3 regions of the Peribacillus sp. FSL H8-0477 genome follow, and region 3 is predicted to be linked to each of the others. Evidence: riboswitches for the same ligand, from Rfam matches in the RefSeq annotation. Region 3 holds a riboswitch; each other region holds the start of a gene.
The links. Region 3 has a riboswitch for S-adenosylmethionine ahead of MHI18_RS03730 (bifunctional homocysteine S-methyltransferase/methylenetetrahydrofolate reductase). Riboswitches for the same ligand answer to the same signal wherever they lie in the genome.
Positions count from the first base shown of each region.

Region 1: another riboswitch for S-adenosylmethionine. It lies ahead of MHI18_RS09230 (O-acetylhomoserine aminocarboxypropyltransferase/cysteine synthase family protein); the one in region 3 lies ahead of MHI18_RS03730 (bifunctional homocysteine S-methyltransferase/methylenetetrahydrofolate reductase).
Region 2: another riboswitch for S-adenosylmethionine. It lies ahead of metK (methionine adenosyltransferase); the one in region 3 lies ahead of MHI18_RS03730 (bifunctional homocysteine S-methyltransferase/methylenetetrahydrofolate reductase).

Region 1 covers NZ_JBBODE010000001.1:1,802,847-1,807,835, reverse strand. Annotated here, with positions in the region: gene MHI18_RS09235 (S8 family serine peptidase) at 1-1,463, opposite strand, end outside; SAM riboswitch class I at 1,875-1,981, shown strand; gene MHI18_RS09230 (O-acetylhomoserine aminocarboxypropyltransferase/cysteine synthase family protein) at 2,087-3,400, shown strand; SAM riboswitch class I at 3,517-3,627, shown strand; gene MHI18_RS09225 (methionine ABC transporter ATP-binding protein) at 3,799-4,833, shown strand; gene MHI18_RS09220 (methionine ABC transporter permease) at 4,826-4,989, shown strand, end outside.
Region 2 covers NZ_JBBODE010000001.1:1,612,510-1,617,498, forward strand. Annotated here, with positions in the region: gene MHI18_RS08140 (alpha/beta hydrolase) at 1-752, opposite strand, end outside; gene MHI18_RS08145 (gamma carbonic anhydrase) at 865-1,386, shown strand; gene metK (methionine adenosyltransferase) at 1,494-2,693, opposite strand; SAM riboswitch class I at 2,915-3,085, opposite strand; gene pckA (phosphoenolpyruvate carboxykinase (ATP)) at 3,381-4,970, shown strand.
Region 3 covers NZ_JBBODE010000001.1:723,704-728,692, reverse strand. Annotated here, with positions in the region: gene glpK (glycerol kinase GlpK) at 1-165, shown strand, start outside; gene MHI18_RS03740 (MOSC domain-containing protein) at 359-1,012, shown strand; gene MHI18_RS03735 (class I SAM-dependent methyltransferase) at 1,061-1,666, opposite strand; SAM riboswitch class I at 1,845-1,943, shown strand; gene MHI18_RS03730 (bifunctional homocysteine S-methyltransferase/methylenetetrahydrofolate reductase) at 2,062-3,909, shown strand; gene metH (methionine synthase) at 3,902-4,989, shown strand, end outside.

The sequences.
Region 1 (4,989 bases), 1.1 Mb from region 3:
GTTAATAGAATTTCCTCAAGCTCATCAACGGTTAAACTCGCATTAACTTGTCGAAGCAGCGCAGCTACAGCTGCCACGTGCGGACCAGCCATTGATGTACCATTCCAACCGCCCTCATACAAACCTCCGGGAACTGATGAACGAATATTTACACCTGGAGCAGAGATATCTGGCTTGATTTCTCCATAAGGTGAAGGTCCTCGTAAGGAAAAACTAGCAATTTGATTGTTTAGATCTGTGGCTGCTGTAGCAAAGGATTCTGGATAGTTTGCTGGGTTAGCGATAGAACCTGCACCACCAGGGTTAGACAGAGTTGTATTTCCTGCAGAAAATTCAGGGAATATTTCAGCTGATTTCCAAGCTTGAACCATTGGACGGTACCATTCATCAAGACCAGCACCACCGCCCCATGAATTGTTTACTACATCAGGTGCCTTTTCAGGATGTGGATTTCCAGCAGCATCTTTTGGTGCCAGAACCCATTCACCTGCTTCTAATAAATCAATATCAGAACCACCGCTTGCAGAAAAGGCTTTAACAGCAATGTATTTAGCGCCTGGAGCAACACCGATTTGATTGGTTCCATTTTCTTCAGATCCAACCATGGTTCCAATCGTATGTGTTCCGTGTCCTTGATCATCATAAGGCGAAGCCTGTCCACCCACCGCGTCCAACCAATTATATTCATGGTCAGCGGTGTTTGGGTTTGCAGGATTATACCCGCGGTATTTTGTTTTTAATGCAGGGTGATTCCATTGAACACCTGTATCGATTGAGGCGATCACGGTTCCTGCACCATCGATCCCCATGTCCCATACAGCTGGTGTACCGATTTTATCGATATTCCACTCTATGGCAGACGTGTCGGCTTTGCTTTTAACAGCAGTAGAGCCGTTCACTGCATTAGAGATTTTGGTTTTGCTATCTGGTTGAATTAACTGTCTGATTTCATTTGGCAGGATTTTAGCTACCTCAGGGTAAACAGCAAGCTGCTCCATTACGTCTTTGGAAGCTGTTACTGCCATCGCATTGACGACATAAAAGGATTGAAGATTCTTTGCTTGGCCTGCTTTTTCCTGTTTGTCTAAATAGTTTTTAACATTTACCTGTGTTTCTAATGCAGTAGATCGAAGCTCGGATACAAGAGTAGAGCGTTTAAGTAGTTTTGATTGGTTAGCTGATAGTTTTTGTGTTTTGGCTATAGCAGCAGCTTTGGCAGATACTTTTTGGGTATCCACTTGTTCTTTGAATTTAATTAGGAAGGTAACTTCTTTATTTTCTTTAAATTGTGAAAGGACTGTAGGAGCAATCTTCTTTTGTTCTTTTCCTAAAAGACTATCTTTTGCAGAGGTATGAAGTGTACTTGTCGAAGCAATGGTGGAGTTTGTCGGAATAATCAAGGATGTAAACAGCAATATCGAAAATAATAAAGCCAGCCATTTTCTTTCGCGTTTTTTTAGCAAATTTTCTTCCCCCTATTCGAATGTCAAAGAACAAAATGAGTCCGTTCTATTTATTCAGCTACCCTCCCTTTGCATAGTCGGACAGTATGCAGGTCACTGATGCTAGTTTAATAATAGCGAACGGATCAAAGAAAACTTTGTCATATTTTGTCTTGAAAATCGTTGAAAACTGAAAATGAACAATTGGTAGGAATAACCAAATAGAGCGAATAAGGTCTTAGTGAGGAGTAATGGTAAAATCGGCGAAGTATTTAGGGGGAAAGTATGCTTTTATACAGGTGTCAAAAGAACTTTTGAGTATGAGGAGATTTAAAAATGGTTATAAAGGTGGAAAATTCTGAATTTAATATTGACGTACTCTTATGCTCGTGATATATTTCCTACAAGATAATAATCTGATAATTAAATATGTTCTTATCAAGAGAGGTGGAGGGACTGGCCCTTTGAAACCCGGCAACCGGTATGTTTTTAATACACGGTGCTAATTCCAGCAGAGTATAAGCTCTGGAAGATAAGGAGAGTTCCTAAAAAACTTCTTCTTAAACCAGATGAAGTTTTTTTGTTCTTACAAATCCTTCGAAAGCTTATATATCAAGAATAAGATTAAAGGGAGAGATGAGACGATGTCAGAAGAAAAAAGTTATCGGTTTGAAACAGTGAGTATTCATGGGGGATTACAGACGGATGAAACAGGAGCACGTTCCCTGCCTATTCATCAAAGTAATGCCTATTTATTTAAAGACACAGAGCATGCAGCCAATTTATTTGGATTAAAGGAAGCAGGCTATATATATACAAGGATTCATAATCCAACTGTTACTGTATTTGAGGAAAGGGTTGCCCTGCTAGAAGGAGGGATTGGGTCTCTTGCGGTTGCAAGTGGAATGGCTGCTATTTCACTAGCCATCCTCAATTTAGCTGGAGCTGGGGACGAAATTGTAGCAGCTTCAACCCTTTATGGAGGAACATACAACTTATTTGCCAACACGCTGCCGAAGTATGGGATAAAAGTTCACTTTGTTTCACCTGAGGATCCAGAAAACTTTAGAAAAGCAATTACGCCGAAAACTAAGGCTATTTTTGGAGAAACCATTGGTAATCCAAGTTTAACAGTATTAGATATTGAAGCTATTGCTGACATTGCTCATGAAAATGGTATACCGCTGATTATTGATAATACCTTTGCAACACCTTATCTATGCCGGCCAATTGAATTCGGAGCTGATATTGTGATCCATTCCGCAACTAAATGGCTGCTTGGTAATGGGACGACATTGGGCGGTATTATTGTTGATGGTGGAAACTTTGACTGGAATTCACCCAATTTCCCTGGCTTTACGGAACCGGATCCGAGCTACGGAGGGATTGTTTTCAGTGAAGCAGCGGGTCCTGCTGCATTCATAACAAAGGCACGTGTGCAATTGCTTCGTGATTTTGGTCCGACTTTGAGTGCACAAAGTGCGTACCAATTTACGCTCGGTTTAGAAACGCTTCATGTGAGAATGAAGGAGCATCTAGCCAATACAAAAGAAATTGTAACCTATTTGGAAAATCATCCCGCTGTCAGCTGGGTAACCTATCCAGGTAATGAAAATCATCCGGATAAAAAACTGGTTGATAAATATTTGCCAAAGGGTGCAGGATCCATCGTTATCTTTGGAATTAATGGCGGCCGCGATGCGGGAGCGAAATTGATTAACTCCATCGAGCTATGGTCACATGTTGCCAATGTAGGCGATGCTAAGAGTTTAATTATTCATCCTGCAAGTACAACACATCAACAATTAAATGATAAGGAATTACTAAAATCGGGGGTCAGCGCGGATCTCGTACGTCTATCGGTTGGCATTGAAAACGTGGAAGATTTAATTGAGGCGCTCGAAGATGGTATCGGAAAAGCAACAGGAATTACGAGTACTTCAATTAAAACTAGTTAAGAGCATCTGACACTAGATGTTATTGATTGACACCATCTCTTTATTCATGATATTATTTTGTAATAATTATTATGGACTTTAAACGAGGGGAAACCTTCAATCACATATACGTTTTACTCTTATCAAGAGAGGCTGAGGGATGTGCCCTTTGAAGCCCGGCAACCGACAAGGAATACCTTGGAAAGGTGCCAATTCACACAAAGCAGTTATGCTTTGGGAGATGAGAGGACGGTTAGTTTCTTAGCCTGCCTTTCTGCTCTTGCGGAAAGGTTTTTTTGTTTCTTAATTGAAATTCTAATACATGTTTAGCGTGAAATGAGAAACGATATATGTGAAGGCTTTTCTTGAGAGGAAGTTTACTAAGTTCATAGAATGTATTGAATAAAGAGGTGAGATTATTGATAACATTATCACAAATAAGTAAGTCCTTTCGTACAGGCTTGGCCCAAGGTGGATTAATAAAAGCTGTCGATAATGTCAGCATGAAGATAGATCAAGGTGAAATTTTCGGAATCATTGGATATAGCGGAGCAGGAAAAAGCACGTTAATTCGGATGTTAAATGGTCTTGAAACACCAACGGATGGCTCGGTTATTGTGGCAGGCCGGGAAATATCTAAAATTAAAGGGACAGAGCTCAGAAAGGCTCGACAAGAAATCAGTATGATATTTCAACATTTTAATCTGCTCTGGTCTCGAACGGTTTCTGATAATATTGCTTTTCCTCTGGAAATTGCCGGTGTGTCGAAAACTGAAACGAAAAAAAGAGTAAATGAATTGATTAATCTGGTCGGTCTCGAAGGCAGAGAAGACGCGTATCCTTCTCAGTTAAGCGGCGGGCAGAAGCAAAGAGTTGGCATTGCTAGAGCGCTGGCGAACAATCCTAAAGTACTTCTTTGTGATGAGGCAACTTCAGCCCTCGACCCACAGACAACTGATTCAATTCTAGAACTTCTGGTTGATATTAATAAACGATTAGGATTGACAATTGTTTTAATTACCCATGAAATGCATGTCATTCGGAAGATTTGTCACCGTGTTGCAGTTATGGAAAGCGGGCAAGTGGTAGAACAAGGCCTTGTTCTAGATGTATTCCGTAACCCTGCTCAACCGATTACGAAGAGATTTGTTCAACAAGTAACCGAGCCCGAAGAAACGAAGGAAACGATTGAGCATTTATTGGAACGTTTCCCAGAAGGCAGGGTTATTCAGCTGACATTTGTCGGGGAATCGACCGAGAGTCCTTTAATTACTCAGCTTGTTCGTTCTTTCAAGCTGGATGTAAATATTGTACAAGGGAAAATTTCGCAAACACAACATGGTTCATACGGTACGCTGTTTATTCATATCGATGGTGCGCAGGCAGAAATGGACCAGGCCATACAATATATCAAAGAGCAGCAGGTTGGCGTGGAGGTGATTTCACATGATTGAAGAATTATTGCCTAACGTTGATTGGGAAGAAATGATGGAAGCAACATATGAAACACTTTATATGACAGGAATATCAATTGTGGCAACTTTCATATTGGGAATTGTCCTTGGTCTAGTGTTATTTTTGACGTCAAAGGGAAACATATGGGAAAATCG
Region 2 (4,989 bases), 890 kb from region 3:
TATGTGAATACATCGTTTCTTTCTGGTTCATTAAAGATTTCATGATATAGTCCGTGCCATTCTTTGAATTGCTTTTCGCTGCATTGATTATAATTAAACCATTCTCTAACAGGGCGCTTGTCAACTACCTTATCATCGCCGCCCTGCATTAATAGCATTGGAACATCCTGAAATTCAGGAATATCCTCAAAGGCCTCCTTAATTGCGCCCAGCAGTTCACGATACCAGCGAACCGAAACCTTCGTAACATATAAGGAATCGTTTAGATCTTCTTCTTGGATTTCTAAATTTCTCGTAACAAGTTCAGGTTTGAGACCCGCATCAATTCTTAATTTAGGCAACGCGATATTTAATCCTAGTGAAGCCGCGCCAAGTAGCTTAGGCGGCTGTGTTACCAGTCCTAAACATGGTGAAGAAAGGATGACGCCGGCTATTTCTAGTTCATCTTCTTGTAAAAGTCTAATAGCAATCAAGCCGCCCATGCTGTGTCCCAGCAGGAAGACTGGAAGGGCATATTCATATGCCTCCTCAATCCAGGTCCTGACCTCATTTAAGTACTGGTCAAATGAATTAATATGTCCTCGATAGGCTCTTGTTGTCATTCCTTGGCCTGGAAGGTCCCCCATAATAACATGATACCCAGCAGAGCGCCACATTTGTGACAGCCATTTATATCGGCCGTGATGTTCCATTGCTCCATGTACCATAACAATTACAGCTTTCGGGCTTCCTTCAGCCTCCCATTTCCACATATGATGTCCCCCCTATCATTTCAAGGTGTATTTTTTTCCAAATAGATTTTCGTCCTTTATAATACAAATAATACATAAAAAATGTCGATTTCGGAAAGGATTTGTTTTAAATATGCCAGTGTACCCATATAAAAACAAAATACCTCAAATTGCTGAAAGCGTTTATCTTGCTGAGAATACGATAATAACAGGTGATGTTACCATTGATGCTGAATCAACCATTTGGTTCAATTCCGTCATTCGAGGGGATGTTGCTCCAACTATTATCGGAAAAAAAGTTAACATTCAGGATAATAGTATTTTACACCAAAGCCCTAATAATCCACTGATTATTGAAGATGAAGTGACTATTGGACATCAAGTTATTCTTCATAGCTGTAAAGTTAGGAAAGGTGCACTTGTTGGAATGGGCTCAATCATTCTTGATAAAGCTGAAATCGGTGAGGGTGCATTTATCGGAGCCGGCAGTTTAGTCCCTCAAGGAAAAGTGATTCCACCTAACACATTGGCCTTCGGAAGACCGGCTAAAGTCATCCGGGAGCTGACGGAAGAGGACAAACGTGACATGGAGCGCATCGTAAACGAATATGCCGAAAAGGGCCAATATTATAAACACACTGCTCCACTAGAATAAGATATGAATTCCTTACCTGCTAAGAGCTTGATTGTTATAGTATTGATTCAGAAAAGCAGATAATGCAAAAAAAGAAATCTTACCAAGGTAAGATTTCTTTTTTTTGTTTATGCTTTTGCTTGTTCTTTTAAAGAAGCTGCCTTGTCTGTACGTTCCCAAGGAAGATCTACATCTGTACGGCCAAAATGTCCATACGCTGCAGTTTGTTTATAAATCGGTTTACGAAGATCGAGCATTTTAATAATTCCAGCAGGACGAAGATCAAAGTTCGCACTGACTAAGTCCACTAAAATATCTTCATCCACTTTTCCTGTACCGAATGTATCAACAGCGATTGATACCGGCTTAGCTACACCAATAGCGTAAGCAAGCTGTACTTCTACTTTATCAGCCAGACCCGCTGCCACTAAATTCTTCGCTACATAGCGCGCAGCATACGCAGCTGAACGGTCCACTTTTGTCGGATCTTTACCAGAAAATGCACCGCCGCCATGACGAGCATACCCACCGTAAGTATCAACAATAATTTTCCGACCTGTCAGACCTGCATCACCTTGTGGTCCTCCAATTACGAAACGGCCAGTTGGATTAATGAAATATTTTGTTTCAGCATCAATTAACTCGCTAGGCACTACCACATTAATGACATGTTCTTTTAAATCGCGTTGAATTTGTTCCAATGTAACATCAGGACTATGTTGAGTCGAAATAACAATGGTATCTACACGGACAGGCTTGTTATTTTCATCATACTCAATTGTTACCTGAGTTTTTCCATCTGGACGAAGGTAATCTAACGTTCCATTTTTACGGACTTCTGACAGACGACGAGAAAGCTTATGAGCCAATGAAATAGGCAGCGGCATAAGTTCTTCTGTTTCGTTACAAGCAAACCCAAACATCAATCCCTGATCTCCAGCACCAATTGCATTAATTTGATCATCAGTCATTTGGCCTTCACGAGATTCAAGAGCTTCATCGACTCCAGCAGCAATATCTGCTGACTGTTCATCAATTGAACTTAATACAGCACATGTTTCAGCATCAAAACCATATTTTGCGCGTGTGTATCCAATACCAGCAATTGTATCACGTACGATTCTTGGAATATCTACATAGGTAGAAGTAGTAATTTCACCAGCAACTAAAACTAAACCAGTTGTAACAGATGTTTCACATGCAACACGTGCATTTGCATCCTTAGCTAGGATAGCATCCAGAATTGAATCTGAAATCTGATCACAAATTTTATCCGGATGTCCTTCTGTCACAGACTCAGAAGTAAATAAACGACGTTTCTTTGACATTCTTTTGCCTCCTCAAATGTTCTCAGGCTAAGAAAATGAATGGCAGCCATTCACATTATCTTTTCCCATTTTGTTAGACGAAACTCATTCCCAGTTGGTATTATATAATAGAAGCAGAAAGGTTGATGCGAATCATTCATAGTAAAAAAAGAATGATTAAACGCATAAAAACCCTTCCTAGTTTTTGAGGAAAGGTTTGTTGTCTCGAATTGATCCTTTCACTCTTATCGTTCAAGGGTTTTTTTACCTTGCTCAGGTTAGCACCAACACTAAAATGATTTTGAAAATAAACAATTGCTGATAAAAGCAATTTATTGTTTTATCAAAATCAAACATTCTAGCAGGTTGCTGGGTTTCATTGGGCCTGGCCCTCCACCATCTCGGGATAAGAGAATCCGTACAATTTAAAATCATAACGTAATTCTACAAATTCTGTCAATACTTATTTCACATTCAGTAGAAAAAAACTTCTATTTCCACTATCCTCACATTATGTCATAGTACAGAGAAAAAATGGAGTAATACGCTCATATACCCTGTAGATCCTTTCACTAAATTTTGCCGAATTCAAACCAATTCCTCTCAGTAAATACACGAAACGAAACAAATAGTATAGACTATTAAAATCAATGTGTTATACTATTTATAAATTGATTATAAATTCAAAAAAAGGAAGGTATCTCCTATATGAATACGCTTGATATCTCAAATGAGTTACACCAATTATTATCCGGTAACAACATACATGTGCAGCTTTCTGTACCTCAATTAGTGGAAAAAGTATTAAGCCGCAATGAAGGGCAGCTCACGTCAACAGGAGCTGTAAAAGCTGAAACCGGAAAATACACAGGACGTTCTCCTAAGGATAAATATATAGTAGATGAAAAAGCGGTTCATGAAAAGATTGATTGGGGGACTGTAAACCAACCGATTTCTAGTGAAGTATTCGCAAAGTTATACGATAAAGTCCTGCAATATTTAAAACAAAAAGATGAAGTATTTGTTTTCAAAGGCTTTGCAGGTGCCGATAAACAACATCAATTACCCATTCAAATCATTAACGAATACGCTTGGCATAATCTGTTTGCCCATCAATTATTTATTCGGCCAAATGAAGAAGACCTTCAAGATCATTTATCAGAATTTACGGTCATATCAGCACCAAACTTTAAAGCCGATCCAGCCGTAGATGGTACACAGTCTGAAACGTTTATTATTATTTCTTTTGAACGCAGGACGGTATTAATCGGCGGTACTGAATACGCAGGAGAAATGAAAAAGTCCATTTTTTCAGTTATGAACTTTCTTCTTCCTGAAAAAGGGATTCTTCCAATGCATTGTTCAGCCAATGTCGGCCGAGAAGGCGATGTCGCATTATTCTTTGGTCTATCAGGAACTGGAAAGACCACATTATCTGCAGACTCTAACCGAAAATTAATTGGTGATGATGAGCATGGCTGGTCTTCAAACGGCGTATTCAATATTGAAGGCGGCTGCTATGCAAAATGCATCAATCTGTCTCGTGAGAAAGAACCTCAAATCTTCGATGCCATTCGTTTTGGTGCCGTTCTAGAGAATGTAGTTCTTAACCCGGATACCCGTATTGCGGATTATGACAGCAGTGCCTTGACGGAAAATACACGCGCTGCCTACCAAATACAATCGATTGATAATATTGTTGATCCAAGTGTGGCAGGTCACCCAACAACAATTATCTACCTAACTGCTGATGCATCAGGCGTATTGCCTCCAATCAGTAAACTAACGAAAGAACAAGCCATGTTCCATTTCTTAAGCGGCTATACGAGTAAATTAGCTGGAACGGAGAGAGGTATCACTTCGCCTGAAGCTACGTTCTCCACTTGCTTTGGTTCCCCATTCCTGCCGCTTCCTGCAGTCCGCTATGCAGAAATGCTAGGCGAAAAAATTGATGAGCACAGTGCAAAAGTATTCCTCGTCAATACAGGTTGGACTGGCGGCGAGTACGGCGTCGGCAGCCGAATGAAGCTTGCTTATACAAGAGCCATGGTACAGGCAGCACTAGAAGGGGAATTAACCAACGTCGAAACCATCAAGGACGAAGTATTTGGCTTTGACATTCCACTACATGTGCCCGGCGTTCCAGACGAAGTGCTCCAGCCTACACGAACATGGGAAGACAAAGATGCCTATAAAGCTAAAGCCATCGAACTAGCACAAAAATTCAATGAAAACTTCAAACAATTTTCAAATGTAGCCAGTACAATTAAAGATTTAGGCGGCCCATTAGTCAAATAAAAAAACGCTCTCCCAAAAG
Region 3 (4,989 bases):
GCCTATTTAGCAGGATTGGCAACAGGCTATTGGAAGGATTCCACCGAAATTGCTGCACAATGGAAACTTGAGAAGGAGTTCGTACCAAGCATGGATGAAGAAAATCGTGAAGAATTATACGGCGGTTGGAAAAAAGCGGTTAAAGCAGCACAATTATTTAAATAATCAGCAGAAAAAAGGGGGAGCAGATGCTCCCCCTTTAAATTTCGTTTCATAATTAGCAGAGAAAATGAATATAATCAATATCTAGTTGAATTTGCAGCTAGTCAACTAGATATTGTAAATTTATAATAACATAATAGGATCGTTCAAGACAATCCTTTTCGGTAAGAGGTTAAATAGGCAGGGGGAATGGTTTATGAGTACACGAAAAATTAAAGGGATACATATTGGTGAACCTAAGCTTAAAACGTTGTCAGGCAGATCTTTAATTACAGGAATGGATAAACAAGCTGTTCAAAAAATCGATCTGTCTTATAGAGGGTTTAACGGAGATGGTGTAGGTAATATGAGACATCATGGCGGTGTCGATCGGGCAGTATGTTTCTATCCAAATGAGCATTATCTTCAATGGGAGAAGGAATTCAATAAAGTTCTGAAAAGGCCGGCCTTTGGAGAAAATTTAACTGTATCAGGCATGAAAGAATCTGAGGTTTATTTCGGAGATATTTATCAAATAGGTACGAGTATAGTAGAAATCTGTCAAGGTAGAATTCCTTGTGCGACTATTTCACATTTTAATGAAGTCCCAACTTTTTTGAAAAGGACTATGGAAACAGGGTACACCGGGTATTTTGCCAGGGTGATCGAAGAAGGTACGATTGAAGGTGAATCAGACATCATCCTAAAGGAAAGAGTTCAAGAAGCCTATACAGTCGAACGGGGAAATCGAATACTTCTTCATAATGAAGGGAATCAGACTGACATCGAAGGGATGCTGATGCTCGGTTCACTAGCAGACGATTGGAAAATGAGAGTCGAAAAAAAACGACTTGCACGGATGGAGCAGTAAGGATAAAACATAGAAAAGTTGGGGTGTAAATCCCCAACTTCGAGTCGTCTATTTTTTACAAACAGCTGTAACACAGACAGTAAGTTCTGGTGCTATTTTTTTGAATTTCACTGAAATATTACGGAATCCAGCAAGGTATAATGCTTGTTCGATTTCATGTGCATGAGCAAATGTCTTTTTTCGGGATGCGTCATCCTCCCGTGGTTGGACAGTAATGGCAATGATGCCATTATGCTTCATCAGTTGATATATTCGCTTAAGAGAATTCTGTTTGTCTTTCCATAATGGATAGTTATTAACCGAGACAACTTTGTCATACTGATAAAAATCCTCTTCAATTTCTAAAAGATCTCCTTCGAATAAACGTAGTTTTTTCTTTTTTAAGGCATCCAAATTTCGTGTAGAAGCAGCCTTCAGCATATCATGTGAGAGATCTATACCATCAATCCGTACATTTCGTTGTCTCTTAAACATTTCTTCAATTGCAGCACCCGGTCCAAATCCAATTTCTAAAATAATGTCCCCAGGTTTAATTTGCAGCCTATTCAGGGTCCATGTATTGATCTTTCGATTATCCATGGACATAATCCTGCCGACAATTTTCCCTAGCAATCCTTCTGGTTTTCGAAACTGCTTTGCTATAATTTCCAGCATTCTTTCACCTCCAGCTATTCTGCGGTTCTATTTATATATTTACCTCTAGGGAAGTAATTAAACTTCTGACGTTTTTTTAAACAGCTGCTGAATAATCGTTAATAAACTATTGTAATTTTCTTATTATTCATGTAAATTAGATATATTATCTAAACGAATTCTAGAAAATTTCATAGGAATCTTATCGAGAGAAGTGGAGGGACTGGCCCTTTGAAGCTTCAGCAACCGGCTACGGCAAAGGTGCTAAATCCAGCAAGCGGTGCTTGATAGATGAGGAGAATGTTTCAGAAAAAGCCTTCTTCTTTAAAGATGGCTTTTTTTATTTTTCTTCATATAATGCTAAATGACATGATTCTTTCTAACCTAGAAAGGACAAAACGAGGAGATGTGCATAGATGGATTTTCGCCAAGAATTATCAAAAAGGGTTTTGGTTGGGGAAGGAGCAATGGGAACACTATTATATTCACATGGAATCGATCATTGCTACGAGGAAATGAATACGACAGACCCTAATCAAATTGAGGCGATTCACCGTGCCTATGCCGCTGCGGGAGCTGATATTCTTCAATCTAATACCTATGGTGCCAACTATCATAAATTAAAACGGTATGGCTTAGAAGATGAAGTGAGTGTTATTAACCGTAAAGGTGTAGAACTAGCTAAAAAAGCTGCATCCAAACAAGCATTTGTTTTTGGGACCATTGGAGCACTGCGGAGTATTCGTAAAAATGATTTGGATATAGAAGAAATAAAACGGAGCTTTAGAGAGCAGCTGTACAGCTTATTAATGGAAGGACCCGATGGATTAATCCTTGAGACCTATTACGATTTAGAGGAGCTGGAAACCGTACTCCAGATTGCCAGAAAAGAAACAGGGCTCCCTATTATCGCAAATGTTTCGCTGCATGAGATAGGGTATCTGCAAAATGGTCTCCATCTCAATGAAGCCTTTTCAAGACTAGATGCTTTGGGGGCAGACGTTGTCGGATTGAACTGTCGATTAGGTCCGCATCATATGATACGTTCGTTAGAAGAAGTACCGCTGCCTAAAAATGCAGGCATTGCCGTGTACCCGAACGCCAGCCTTCCGGAATACGTCGATGGCCGACTTGTCTATGAGGCTGTACCAGAATATTTCGGCTCAAGTGCGTTGAAATTACGTGAACAGGGTGCATCAATTATCGGGGGTTGTTGTGGGACAACACCTAAGCATATCGGAGCGGTAAAAAAAGCGCTGGGAACATTGAGCCCGATAAAGGAAAAAGCTAGTAAGGCCCCTCAAATTGAGATTATTGAAGTCGATAAAAAGGATCAAATACCAGCCATTCATCTGCAGGCCAAAACAAAACGAACCATTTTGGTCGAATTGGATCCGCCTAAGAAACTAGGAATAGAGGCATTTATGGCGGGATCATCATGTTTACGGGATGCTGGTGTAGATTCGGTCACACTGGCAGATAATTCACTTGCAAGTCCGCGAATCAGCAATTTGGCTCTTGGGATTAAGATGAAAAATGAGCTCAATATGAATCCGCTCATTCACATTACCTGTCGAGATCGAAATCTAATTGGCCTGCAATCTCACTTAATGGGCTTACAGACACTTGGATTAAATGAAGTACTGGTTATTACTGGAGATCCTTCTAAAATTGGAGATTTTCCGGGGGCCACATCTGTCTATGATTTATCCTCATTTGATTTAATCAGCTTAATCAAACAATTTAATGAAGGTTTATCTTACTCAGGTCAAAGTTTGGGACAGCGGACTAATTTTAAAATTGCTGCGGCTTTTAACCCAAATGTGAAATACTTAGATAAAGCCGTTCAAAGGCTTGAAAAGAAAATAGCTTGCGGAGCACAATCCTTTTTAACGCAGCCTATTTATTCCACAAGTCAAATTGAAGATGTCTATCAAGCTACCAAACACTTAGATACACCTATTTTTCTAGGCGTTATGCCTTTGACAAGCTCACGGAATGCCGAATTTATTCACAATGAAATCCCAGGAATTAAATTACCGGATTCAGTACGAGCAGCAATGGCTTCAGCTGGAAACGATCCAGTTAAAGCGAAGATCGAAGCAAATGCTATTGCTAAGGAATTGATTGATGCAACAATGGAGAGATTTAAAGGAATCTATTTAATCACTCCATTTTTACGATACGACATGACGGCACAGCTTACACAATATATCCGCACAACAGACAAAGAGAAACCAGCAGAGGTGAAAGAACATGAATAAACCTACGATAAATGAAGTACTATCTCAAAAGATTCTCCTCTTAGATGGAGCAATGGGAACGATGATTCAAAATGAAAATTTGACAGCAGAAGATTTTGGAGGAGAAGAATTTGAAGGGTGTAATGAATATTTATCCATTACGATCCCAGATACTATTCAATCTATTCACGAAGCCTATCTAAAAGCAGGAGCAGATATCATTGAGACGAATACATTCGGGGCAACGGATATTGTGCTCGATGAATACAATCTTGGCAGCCTTGCTTATGAACTAAATAAACGATCTGCCGAACTTGCCTGTAAGGCCTGCGAGACTTACTCTACGGCTGAATGGCCGCGTTATACGGCAGGTTCCATGGGACCGACAACAAAAACGCTTTCGGTTACTGGCGGTACTACATTTGACGGCTTAACCGCTTCATATGAAGAACAGGCCCGCGGGCTAATTGACGGAGGTGTTGATTTACTTCTAGTGGAAACATGTCAAGATATGTTAAATGTGAAGGCTGCATTTTCAGGGATTAAACAAGCTTTCAAACAAGTTGGTAAAGAAATTCCAATCATTATTTCAGGAACCATTGAACCGATGGGAACCACACTTGCAGGTCAATCGATTGAAGCTTTTTATCTCTCATGTGAGCACATGAAGCCACTAGCAGTCGGTCTAAATTGTGCAACAGGTCCGGAATTTATGATTGACCATATTCGAACACTCGCTGGGTTATCTAATTCAGCCGTCAGTTGTTACCCCAATGCAGGACTGCCGGATGAAGAAGGACATTATCATGAAACGCCGGACTCACTTGCTCAAAAAATGAAACAATTTGCAGAAAAAGGCTGGATCAATATCATCGGCGGCTGCTGTGGCACTACACCCGCACATATTGAAAAATTATCCGCTGCGATAAGAGATATTAGGCCTAGGACGCTCCCTGATGAGCCGCATACGCATGCCGTAAGTGGAATTGAACCATTGCTATATGATGACTCCATGCGTCCTCTATTCGTCGGAGAACGGACGAATGTGATTGGTTCAAGGAAATTCAAGGAATTAATTCGCGGTAAACAGTATGAACAAGC